Haloterrigena salifodinae: one gene and its partners. The protein of the gene in region 1 binds, or shares a complex with, the protein of each later gene. Links are inferred from orthologs where the notes say so. Each region holds a gene or a part of one and is shown in the gene's direction. Other genes may lie near its edges.

Region 1 (4,567 bases):
AGGTGTTGTCGATCGCACACAGCGCGTCGTTGTCGTGGGCGATGTCGGCCGCGCCCGCGATATCGACGATCGACATAAGCGGGTTGGTCGGCGTCTCGAGCCAGAGCAGCGCCGTTTCCTCGCGGAACGCCGCCTCGATCTCATCGAGGTCGGTCATATCGACGAACGAGAACTCGATATTGTACTCCTCGTAGACCTGCGTGAAGATGCGGTGGGTGCCGCCGTAGACGTCGTTGCCGGTGACGACGTGATCGCCGGCCTCGAGGAGGTTGAGCACGGTGTTGATCGAGGCCATCCCGCTGGCGAACGCGCGGCCGTAGTCGGCGTTCTCGAGGCTCGCGAGGTTTTCCTCTAGGTCCGTCCGAGTCGGGTTTCCGGTCCGGGAGTACTCGTAGCCGCGGTGATCGCCCGGCGCGTCCTGTTTGTAGGTGGAGTTCGCGAGGATCGGCGTCATCAGCGCGCCCGTTTCGGGATCGGGCTCCTGTCCGGCGTGGATCGAGCGGGTTTCGATTCGGCGCGGCTCCTGCTCGCCGCGTTCGTCGACGCCGTCACTGTCGCTGTCGGAATCGTCCATACCGGCCCAACGACCTCGAGCCGGGTGACTCTTGCTCCTTCGGGCCGGCCGGAAACCGCCTCACTGGAGCTGTCGTCGCTTCGGCGACTCCGTGACCGAGGCCGAGACGACGTGATCGACGAGTTTCGCCTCGATCTTCCGGAGGTGTTCGCCGACCGTCCCGCCTGCGATGCCGACCTCGCGGCCGATCTCCTCGTAGGTCGTCTCCCGGGGCGAGCCGTAGTAGCCGAGTTCAATCGCCGTCTCGAACAGCCGGCGCTGTTTCGGCGTGAGCGACGCGAGGAAGACGTTCTCCTCAGGTTCGAACGGCTGCTTCGTCTCGAGGGTGAGATCGACGGTGTCGGGCACGACCGACCGCGCCCGCTGGAACGACTCCTCGGTCGCGAACAGCGACACCTTGAGATCGCCCCCGCGGACGTACGTCAGTGGCGGGTCGAGGAACACCTGAAAGTCCCGCGTCACCCGCAGGAGTTCGCTGACGGTCTCGTTCGGAACGAACCGCGAACAGACAAAGATTCGGTCGCCGTACTCCTCGATCCAGTAGCCGAGCGAGCCGAGCTCCTCGTCGACGAGCGCCTCGACGCGTTCGAACTCCCCCGCGAGTTCGTAGACCATCACCCCGAGCCCGTCGGGGCGGAGACGGATCCGGTGGATCGCCACGCGGTCGACCCCTTCGCGGCGATCGATCCGCTTTTCGAACGGATGAAACCACCCTCCCTGCGGCGAGAGCCGAAGTTCGTACTGACGCATCAATGCGTAGGAATACCACAGGACCGCTTCAATAAACACCCCCTACGCTCCCAGTTCGCGGGAACCGGCCGACCCACCGCGCTCTCTCCGGCGATCAGCCCGCGGCGCCGTCCGGTTTCGCCCTCATTACCGCCCGACGGCGGGCCGATCGGCTCGTCGCCGCCGCGGCCGTACGAATACGTGCGTTTTATAACGCCGACCGGACAACACCGTCGTACGACTATGCCGAACTCTAATGGCCCTCGTCAGGGATCCCGTAGAAAACTCTCGAACGAACCTCGAAACCGTGGCACCTCGTCGCCACAGCGCGCGATTCAGGAGTACGAGGAGGGCGAGAAGGTCCACCTCAAGATCGACCCGAGCGTCCCCAACGGCCGCTTCCACCCGCGCTTCGACGGACAGACCGGCGAAGTCATCGGCAAACAGGGCGACGCCTTCAAGGTCCAGATCAGCGACCGCGGCAAGGAGAAGACGCTGATCGTCACCGCCGCGCACATGCGCGCCCAGAACCAAGAGAAGACCCGGATCTGAGCGAGCATGACGATCTTCAAGGAGATCGTCGACGAGGAGTTCCTCACGGTCTCGGAAACGAAGGAGCTGCTCGCCGACATCGAAGCCGAACGGGCGTTAGACGAGGACCGGGAGCTGCCGTACGAGCTCGCACGCGCAGTCGAGCACGTCAACCGGTTTACCGTCCTCGAGCCCGCCGAGGCACAGGACCTCGTCGACCAGCTCCAGGAGGTAGAGAAGGTCGATGAACCGACGGCGTACAAGATCGCCAACCTCCTGCCGCGCAACCGCGATGAACTCCGCTCGGTGTACGCACAGCAACGGTACTCGCTGTCGGGTGACGAACTCGACGAGATCCTCAACGTCGTCGCCCAGTACGCCTGACCGCGGGCCGACTCTTTAAGTACGCCGTCGCCGTATGGTTATCACAATGACCGAATCCGATAGCGGCGAGGCGGACGTCCGTCGCGCAGTCGTATTGGACTATCTCGCGCACGGGCTCTCGGACGACAGCCGTCCGCAGTACGAGAAATCGCCGGCCGGCTACGCCCTCGAGACCGATAACTTCGAGCTCTATCAGGTCGCGTTCGACGAGGACGAGCGACTCACGATCGGCAGCGACGTCGTCATCGAGCCCGCCAGCGAACGCGACGTCGTCACCGAAGCCCGGCGGGTCGAGTACGAGGACCTCTCCTCGGGCGCCCAGTCGGAACTCGAGTACGTCGTCGCGGACCTCGTCGAGGACGAGGAGGAACGGTTCGTCGACTTCTACAATGACGCCCAGCCGATCACGCTGCGGCTCCACCAGCTGAACCTGCTGCCGGGGATCGGGAAGAAGCTCCGCAACGGCATCCTCGACGAACGCAAGCGAAAGCCCTTCGAGAGCTTCGAGGAGCTCTCCGAACGCGTCTCCGGGCTCCACGATCCCGACGAAATTCTCGTCGAGCGTATTTTGGAAGAACTGCGCGACGACGACCTGAAGTACCAGACGTTCGTCGGCCGGCGCGAACAGGAACAGAATCAGTGAGAGCTACCCCGTCGCGACCGGCGAGGGGTTCCTGACGGCAACCGGTACCCGTCACAGCCGACAGTCACTTCTCTCCGACGTTAGCGCTCGAGCGACCGGATCGATCGAACGGGACAGTCTCGATAAGAGAGTCTATATTACTAACGTGTTGGCGTCGATTCAATGGCAGTATCCCGACGAACGTGTCTTGCACTCGGCGGAGGCGGCGGTCTCGCGGCGCTTTCGGGCTGTCTCGACTTCGGTTCGGAGACGCCCCAGCTGTCGCTGACGCTGCTGAACTTCGACTCGGAGCGACACGAGATCGACGTCGAAGTGTTTCTCGCGGACGCCGAGGAGTACACCGACGCGGTCGTCTTGCGAGAGCGGTACGAACTCTCGCCGCCGCCCGAGGGCGCCGTCGCGGCGGAACGGACCGACGACGACGCGCTCGAGAGCGATACGTACGTCGTCGACGTCGCCGTTTCGACGGCGCCGGCGGTGAGCGATACGTACCACTTCTATCCGGCGCTGGTCGACGACGACGACCGTACCGATAGGCTCTTCATCGAACTCCGTACCGATCCGGACAGCGGCGACCGCTATATCGACTTTCAGCAAAACCACTGACTCGCCCTCGTCGTCGAACGGTGCCCCTCGAGACGCCCGCGATAGAGTCGGTTCGGATCGGAGCCGCTCGAGGGTCGTACCGAAACCGCGAGACGGTGCGTTTACACCCGTCCCCGCGCAACCACAGTCAATGAGAGACCCAGACGGACTGATCGCGCGGGCGGGCGTCCGCGGCGATCCGGATCGGGACCAGCACTTTCTGGTCGACGATCGTGTACTGGACCGGCTGCCGACCTACCTCGAGGAGATCGACGCCGACACCGACCACGTCCTCGAGATCGGCGGCGGAACGGGCGCGCTGACGGACCGCCTGCTGGCGATGGGCGACGAGGACGACGACGTTACCGTCGTCGAGCGCGACCGGGAACTCGCTGCGTTCCTCCGCAAGGAATTCGCCGACGAGATCGCGGCCGGCGACCTGACGGTGATCGAGGGCGACGCCCTCGAGGTCGACCTGCCCGAGTTCACGGCCTCGCTTTCCAATCTCCCCTACGGCGTCTCGAGCGAGATTACCTTCCGCTTACTCCCCGAAGGGCGTCCCCTTGTTCTCATGTTCCAGCGGGAGTTCGCCGAGCGGATGGTCGCCGAGCCCGGTACGTCCGAGTACGGCCGGCTCTCGGTGTCGACCCAGCACTACGCGGCGCCCGAAATCGTCGAAACGATCCCCAAGGAGGCGTTCTCGCCGCCGCCGGCCGTCGAGAGCGCGGTCGTCAGACTCGAGCCTCGCGACCCCGACTACGAGGTCGATGACGAGGCGTTCTTCCTGCGGTTCGTGAAGGCGCTGTTCACTCAGCGGCGGAAGACGATCCGGAACGCGATCCGCAACACGGCGCACATCACCGGCCTCGAGGCCCCCGACGCGGTCGTCGAGGCGGCCGACGAGGAACTCCTCCGGAAACGGGCCGACGCGATGGCGCCCGCCGAGTTCGCGGCGCTGGCCGAACTCGCGGCCGAGGTGGGCGAGCCGAACGAGGCCCGCGCGCAGTGAGCGCCGCGGTGGAGCGAAGCGGCCCGGTTCCGATCGCGCTCGACCGACGGATACTCAAGCCTGCGCGAACCAGTCGCTTGAGAGACGCGTGATCCCATGTCCGTGCCACTGA
Region 2 (2,845 bases), 170 kb from region 1 along the record:
CCGTATCGAGCGATACGCACGCGAAGAAGAGACCGTCGTCGTTCCCGGCAAAGTGCTGGGCTCCGGCGCACTACAGAAATCGGTTACCGTCGCGGCCGTCAACTTCAGTTCCTCGGCCGAGACGAAGATCGAACAGGTTGGCGAATCAGTACCGCTCGAGCAGGCGCTCGAAGCAAACCCCGATGGATCTAACGTCCGGGTGATTCGATGAGTATCGCGGAATTCGACGCAGACGTCGTCGTCGACGCCCGAGACTGCATCCTCGGTCGCGTCGCCAGCGAAGTCGCACAGCGCGCACTCGACGGCGAGAGCATCGCCATCGTCAACGCCGAGGACGCGATCATCACCGGCGACAAGGAGGACGTCTTCGGTACCTACCGCAAGCGACTGCAGCTGCAGTCCGACAGCGGTCCCTACTACCCGAAGCGGCCGGACACGATCTTCAAGCGCTCCGTTCGCGGCATGCTGCCGTACAAGAAGCCCCGCGGCCGAGAGGCGCTCGATAGCATCCGCGTCTACGTCGGCAACCCCTACGAGGGCGACCAGGAAGCGGAAGTGCTCGAGGGGACGTCGCTGGACCGGCTTTCGAACATCCGCTTCGTCCAGCTGGGCGAAGTCTCCGAACAGTTAGGTGCTAACGTCACATGGTAACGAACACGAGTGGAAAGAAAAAGACCGCCGTCGCCCGCGCGACCGTTCGCGAGGGCGAGGGTCGCGTCCGAATCAACTCCAAGCCAGTCGAACTGGTCGAACCGGAGATGTCCCGGCTCAAGATGCTCGAGCCGTTCCGCATCGCCGGCGAGGACCTGCGCAGCGAGATGGACATCGACATTCGCGTCGAAGGCGGCGGCATTAGCGGACAGGCTGACGCCGTCCGCACCGCCATCGCACGCGGCATCGTCCAGCACACCAACGATGCCGAACTCCGCGACGCCTACATGGAGTTCGACCGGTCGCTGCTGGTCAACGACGTTCGCCAGTCCGAACCGAAGAAATGGGGCGGCCCGGGCGCTCGGGCGCGCTACCAGAAGTCCTACCGCTAAGGTGATTCAAGCATGATGGTACCGGTCCGGTGTTTCACCTGTGGCAACGTCGTCGCCGAACACTGGGAGGAGTTCGACGAACGAGCGAACGAGGGCGACGAGGATCCCGAGAAGGTCCTCGACGAACTCGGCGTCGAGCGCTACTGCTGTCGACGCATGCTCGTCAGTCACCGCGACCTCGTCGACGTCGTCTCCCCGTACCAGTAACAATGCAACAACAACAGCACAACCGCTACGAGAAAGCACGCATCCTCGGCGCTCGAGCGCTGCAGATCTCCTACGGCGCGCCGGTGCTGGTCGAAACCGACCAGTCGGAGCCGATCCTCATCGCCGCCGAGGAGTACGACGCCGATGCGCTTCCGTTCACCGTTAAACGGGGGTACGACCGAAAATGACGCTCATCACTGACGTTCGCCTGCGTCGGATCCTCGACTCGCGGGGCAATCCGACCGTCGAGGCCGACGTGGTGACAGAAAGTGGCGGTTTCGGCCGCGCCGCGGCGCCGAGCGGCGCCAGCACCGGCGAGTACGAGGCCGTCGAGCGACCGCCCAGTGAGGCGATCGCCGCGGCCCGCGAGGATGCCGTCCCACGGCTCGTCGGCGAGGCCTACGCCGGCAACCAGCGCGAGGTCGACGCCGCACTGCACGCCGCCGACGGAACCGACGACTTCTCGGAGATCGGCGCCAACAGCGCGGTCGCCATCTCGATGGCCGCCGCGAAGGCCGGTGCCGACGTGCTCGGCGCGCCGCTGTTCCAGCACTTAGGCGGCGCGTTCCGCGGCCAGAACTTCCCGATCCCGCTCGGGAACGTCGTCGGCGGCGGCGAACACGCCGCCGACGCGACCGACATTCAGGAGTTCCTCGTCGCGCCCGTCGGCGCACCCAGCGTCGAGGACGCCGTCTTCGCCAACGCCACTGTCCACAGCACCGTCGCCGACCTGCTCGAGGAACGCGACGTTCCCTGCGGCAAGGGCGACGAGGGGGCGTGGGCGCCGTCGATCGACGACAGCGAGGCCTTCGAGATCGTCGACGAAGCGGTCTCGATCGTTCAGGACGAGGTCGGCTTCAATATCGGCTTCGGACTGGACGTCGCCGGCGCGGAGCTGTACGACAGCGACGCCGGTACCTACGAGTACAGCGACCGGAGCCGCGACACCGACGAGCAGATCGAGTACATCGCGGAGCTCGTCCGCGAGTACGATCTGGTCTACGTCGAGGACCCCCTCGACGAGGACGACTACGACGCCTTCGCCGACCTCACCGACGAAGTCGGCGACCAGACGCTGATCTGCGGCGACGACCTGTTCGTCACGAACACGGATCGACTCGTCGAGGGTATCGACCGCGGTGCGGCCAACAGCATCCTGATCAAGCCAAACCAGATCGGGACGCTGACCGACGCCTTCGACGCGATCGAACTCGCAGCCCAGAACGGCTACGATCCGGTTATCTCCCACCGCTCGGGCGAGACCGAGGACACGACGATCGCACACCTCGCCGTCGCGACCGACGCGCCCTTCATCAAGACGGGCGCCGTCGGCGGCGAGCGAACCGCCAAACTCAACGAGCTCATCAGAATCGCAGACGACGCGACATGACAGATAACGACGCAACCCAAGAAGGGCTCGACGCCGCCGAGGAGGAAATCGACGAGGAGCCGGCCGAGGGGCCGGGTCCCGCCGCCGAGGAGGACGTCGAGCCTGTAGACGAACAATCCGCCGACGCCGAGGCCGCGGAGGCCGACGCCGACGCCGAACCAGCCGCCGACGAGGAGGAAGAAGACGCCGGACCCTCCCTCGACGA
Region 3 (2,699 bases), 170 kb from region 1 along the record:
GATCGACTCGAGAAGCCCCGGCGCACCCACGCAGAGGTGAACCTGGGCCGTATCGAGCGATACGCACGCGAAGAAGAGACCGTCGTCGTTCCCGGCAAAGTGCTGGGCTCCGGCGCACTACAGAAATCGGTTACCGTCGCGGCCGTCAACTTCAGTTCCTCGGCCGAGACGAAGATCGAACAGGTTGGCGAATCAGTACCGCTCGAGCAGGCGCTCGAAGCAAACCCCGATGGATCTAACGTCCGGGTGATTCGATGAGTATCGCGGAATTCGACGCAGACGTCGTCGTCGACGCCCGAGACTGCATCCTCGGTCGCGTCGCCAGCGAAGTCGCACAGCGCGCACTCGACGGCGAGAGCATCGCCATCGTCAACGCCGAGGACGCGATCATCACCGGCGACAAGGAGGACGTCTTCGGTACCTACCGCAAGCGACTGCAGCTGCAGTCCGACAGCGGTCCCTACTACCCGAAGCGGCCGGACACGATCTTCAAGCGCTCCGTTCGCGGCATGCTGCCGTACAAGAAGCCCCGCGGCCGAGAGGCGCTCGATAGCATCCGCGTCTACGTCGGCAACCCCTACGAGGGCGACCAGGAAGCGGAAGTGCTCGAGGGGACGTCGCTGGACCGGCTTTCGAACATCCGCTTCGTCCAGCTGGGCGAAGTCTCCGAACAGTTAGGTGCTAACGTCACATGGTAACGAACACGAGTGGAAAGAAAAAGACCGCCGTCGCCCGCGCGACCGTTCGCGAGGGCGAGGGTCGCGTCCGAATCAACTCCAAGCCAGTCGAACTGGTCGAACCGGAGATGTCCCGGCTCAAGATGCTCGAGCCGTTCCGCATCGCCGGCGAGGACCTGCGCAGCGAGATGGACATCGACATTCGCGTCGAAGGCGGCGGCATTAGCGGACAGGCTGACGCCGTCCGCACCGCCATCGCACGCGGCATCGTCCAGCACACCAACGATGCCGAACTCCGCGACGCCTACATGGAGTTCGACCGGTCGCTGCTGGTCAACGACGTTCGCCAGTCCGAACCGAAGAAATGGGGCGGCCCGGGCGCTCGGGCGCGCTACCAGAAGTCCTACCGCTAAGGTGATTCAAGCATGATGGTACCGGTCCGGTGTTTCACCTGTGGCAACGTCGTCGCCGAACACTGGGAGGAGTTCGACGAACGAGCGAACGAGGGCGACGAGGATCCCGAGAAGGTCCTCGACGAACTCGGCGTCGAGCGCTACTGCTGTCGACGCATGCTCGTCAGTCACCGCGACCTCGTCGACGTCGTCTCCCCGTACCAGTAACAATGCAACAACAACAGCACAACCGCTACGAGAAAGCACGCATCCTCGGCGCTCGAGCGCTGCAGATCTCCTACGGCGCGCCGGTGCTGGTCGAAACCGACCAGTCGGAGCCGATCCTCATCGCCGCCGAGGAGTACGACGCCGATGCGCTTCCGTTCACCGTTAAACGGGGGTACGACCGAAAATGACGCTCATCACTGACGTTCGCCTGCGTCGGATCCTCGACTCGCGGGGCAATCCGACCGTCGAGGCCGACGTGGTGACAGAAAGTGGCGGTTTCGGCCGCGCCGCGGCGCCGAGCGGCGCCAGCACCGGCGAGTACGAGGCCGTCGAGCGACCGCCCAGTGAGGCGATCGCCGCGGCCCGCGAGGATGCCGTCCCACGGCTCGTCGGCGAGGCCTACGCCGGCAACCAGCGCGAGGTCGACGCCGCACTGCACGCCGCCGACGGAACCGACGACTTCTCGGAGATCGGCGCCAACAGCGCGGTCGCCATCTCGATGGCCGCCGCGAAGGCCGGTGCCGACGTGCTCGGCGCGCCGCTGTTCCAGCACTTAGGCGGCGCGTTCCGCGGCCAGAACTTCCCGATCCCGCTCGGGAACGTCGTCGGCGGCGGCGAACACGCCGCCGACGCGACCGACATTCAGGAGTTCCTCGTCGCGCCCGTCGGCGCACCCAGCGTCGAGGACGCCGTCTTCGCCAACGCCACTGTCCACAGCACCGTCGCCGACCTGCTCGAGGAACGCGACGTTCCCTGCGGCAAGGGCGACGAGGGGGCGTGGGCGCCGTCGATCGACGACAGCGAGGCCTTCGAGATCGTCGACGAAGCGGTCTCGATCGTTCAGGACGAGGTCGGCTTCAATATCGGCTTCGGACTGGACGTCGCCGGCGCGGAGCTGTACGACAGCGACGCCGGTACCTACGAGTACAGCGACCGGAGCCGCGACACCGACGAGCAGATCGAGTACATCGCGGAGCTCGTCCGCGAGTACGATCTGGTCTACGTCGAGGACCCCCTCGACGAGGACGACTACGACGCCTTCGCCGACCTCACCGACGAAGTCGGCGACCAGACGCTGATCTGCGGCGACGACCTGTTCGTCACGAACACGGATCGACTCGTCGAGGGTATCGACCGCGGTGCGGCCAACAGCATCCTGATCAAGCCAAACCAGATCGGGACGCTGACCGACGCCTTCGACGCGATCGAACTCGCAGCCCAGAACGGCTACGATCCGGTTATCTCCCACCGCTCGGGCGAGACCGAGGACACGACGATCGCACACCTCGCCGTCGCGACCGACGCGCCCTTCATCAAGACGGGCGCCGTCGGCGGCGAGCGAACCGCCAAACTCAACGAGCTCATCAGAATCGCAGACGACGCGACATGACAGATAACGACG

What was found. The genes of interacting proteins can lie anywhere in the genome.
Region 2: EH209_RS02615 (region 1) and EH209_RS03425 share a complex: the UniProt entries of both Methanocaldococcus jannaschii proteins name them as parts of the RNA polymerase complex. The link is inferred for Haloterrigena salifodinae from one-to-one orthologs.
Region 3: EH209_RS02615 (region 1) and EH209_RS03430 share a complex: the UniProt entries of both Methanocaldococcus jannaschii proteins name them as parts of the RNA polymerase complex. The link is inferred for Haloterrigena salifodinae from one-to-one orthologs.

The regions. Positions count from the first base shown.
Region 1 is NZ_RQWN01000001.1:501,650-506,216, forward strand. Bases 633-3,539 are described here. They hold EH209_RS02615 (RNA polymerase Rpb4 family protein), read left to right. Parts: upstream 633-1,861; coding sequence 1,862-2,218; downstream 2,219-3,539. Other genes in these bases: EH209_RS02605 (helix-turn-helix domain-containing protein), read right to left, coding at 635-1,324; EH209_RS02610 (50S ribosomal protein L21e), read left to right, coding at 1,547-1,855; EH209_RS02620 (DUF655 domain-containing protein), read left to right, coding at 2,265-2,861; EH209_RS02625 (hypothetical protein), read left to right, coding at 3,024-3,467. Also shown: EH209_RS02600 (cystathionine gamma-synthase), read right to left, coding at 1-574; EH209_RS02630 (16S ribosomal RNA methyltransferase A), read left to right, coding at 3,598-4,455; EH209_RS02635 (mechanosensitive ion channel family protein), read left to right, coding at 4,552-4,567. UniProt on the Methanocaldococcus jannaschii protein: DNA-dependent RNA polymerase (RNAP) catalyzes the transcription of DNA into RNA using the four ribonucleoside triphosphates as substrates. This subunit is less well bound than the others.
Region 2 is NZ_RQWN01000001.1:669,853-672,697, reverse strand. It holds EH209_RS03425 (DNA-directed RNA polymerase subunit K), read left to right. Parts: upstream 1-1,252; coding sequence 1,253-1,438; downstream 1,439-2,845. Other genes in the region: rpsB (30S ribosomal protein S2), read left to right, coding at 2,637-2,845; eno (phosphopyruvate hydratase), read left to right, coding at 1,435-2,640; EH209_RS03430 (DNA-directed RNA polymerase subunit N), read left to right, coding at 1,056-1,250; EH209_RS03435 (30S ribosomal protein S9), read left to right, coding at 645-1,043; EH209_RS03440 (50S ribosomal protein L13), read left to right, coding at 208-651. UniProt on the Methanocaldococcus jannaschii protein: DNA-dependent RNA polymerase (RNAP) catalyzes the transcription of DNA into RNA using the four ribonucleoside triphosphates as substrates.
Region 3 is NZ_RQWN01000001.1:670,046-672,744, reverse strand. It holds EH209_RS03430 (DNA-directed RNA polymerase subunit N), read left to right. Parts: upstream 1-1,102; coding sequence 1,103-1,297; downstream 1,298-2,699. Other genes in the region: rpsB (30S ribosomal protein S2), read left to right, coding at 2,684-2,699; eno (phosphopyruvate hydratase), read left to right, coding at 1,482-2,687; EH209_RS03425 (DNA-directed RNA polymerase subunit K), read left to right, coding at 1,300-1,485; EH209_RS03435 (30S ribosomal protein S9), read left to right, coding at 692-1,090; EH209_RS03440 (50S ribosomal protein L13), read left to right, coding at 255-698. UniProt on the Methanocaldococcus jannaschii protein: DNA-dependent RNA polymerase (RNAP) catalyzes the transcription of DNA into RNA using the four ribonucleoside triphosphates as substrates.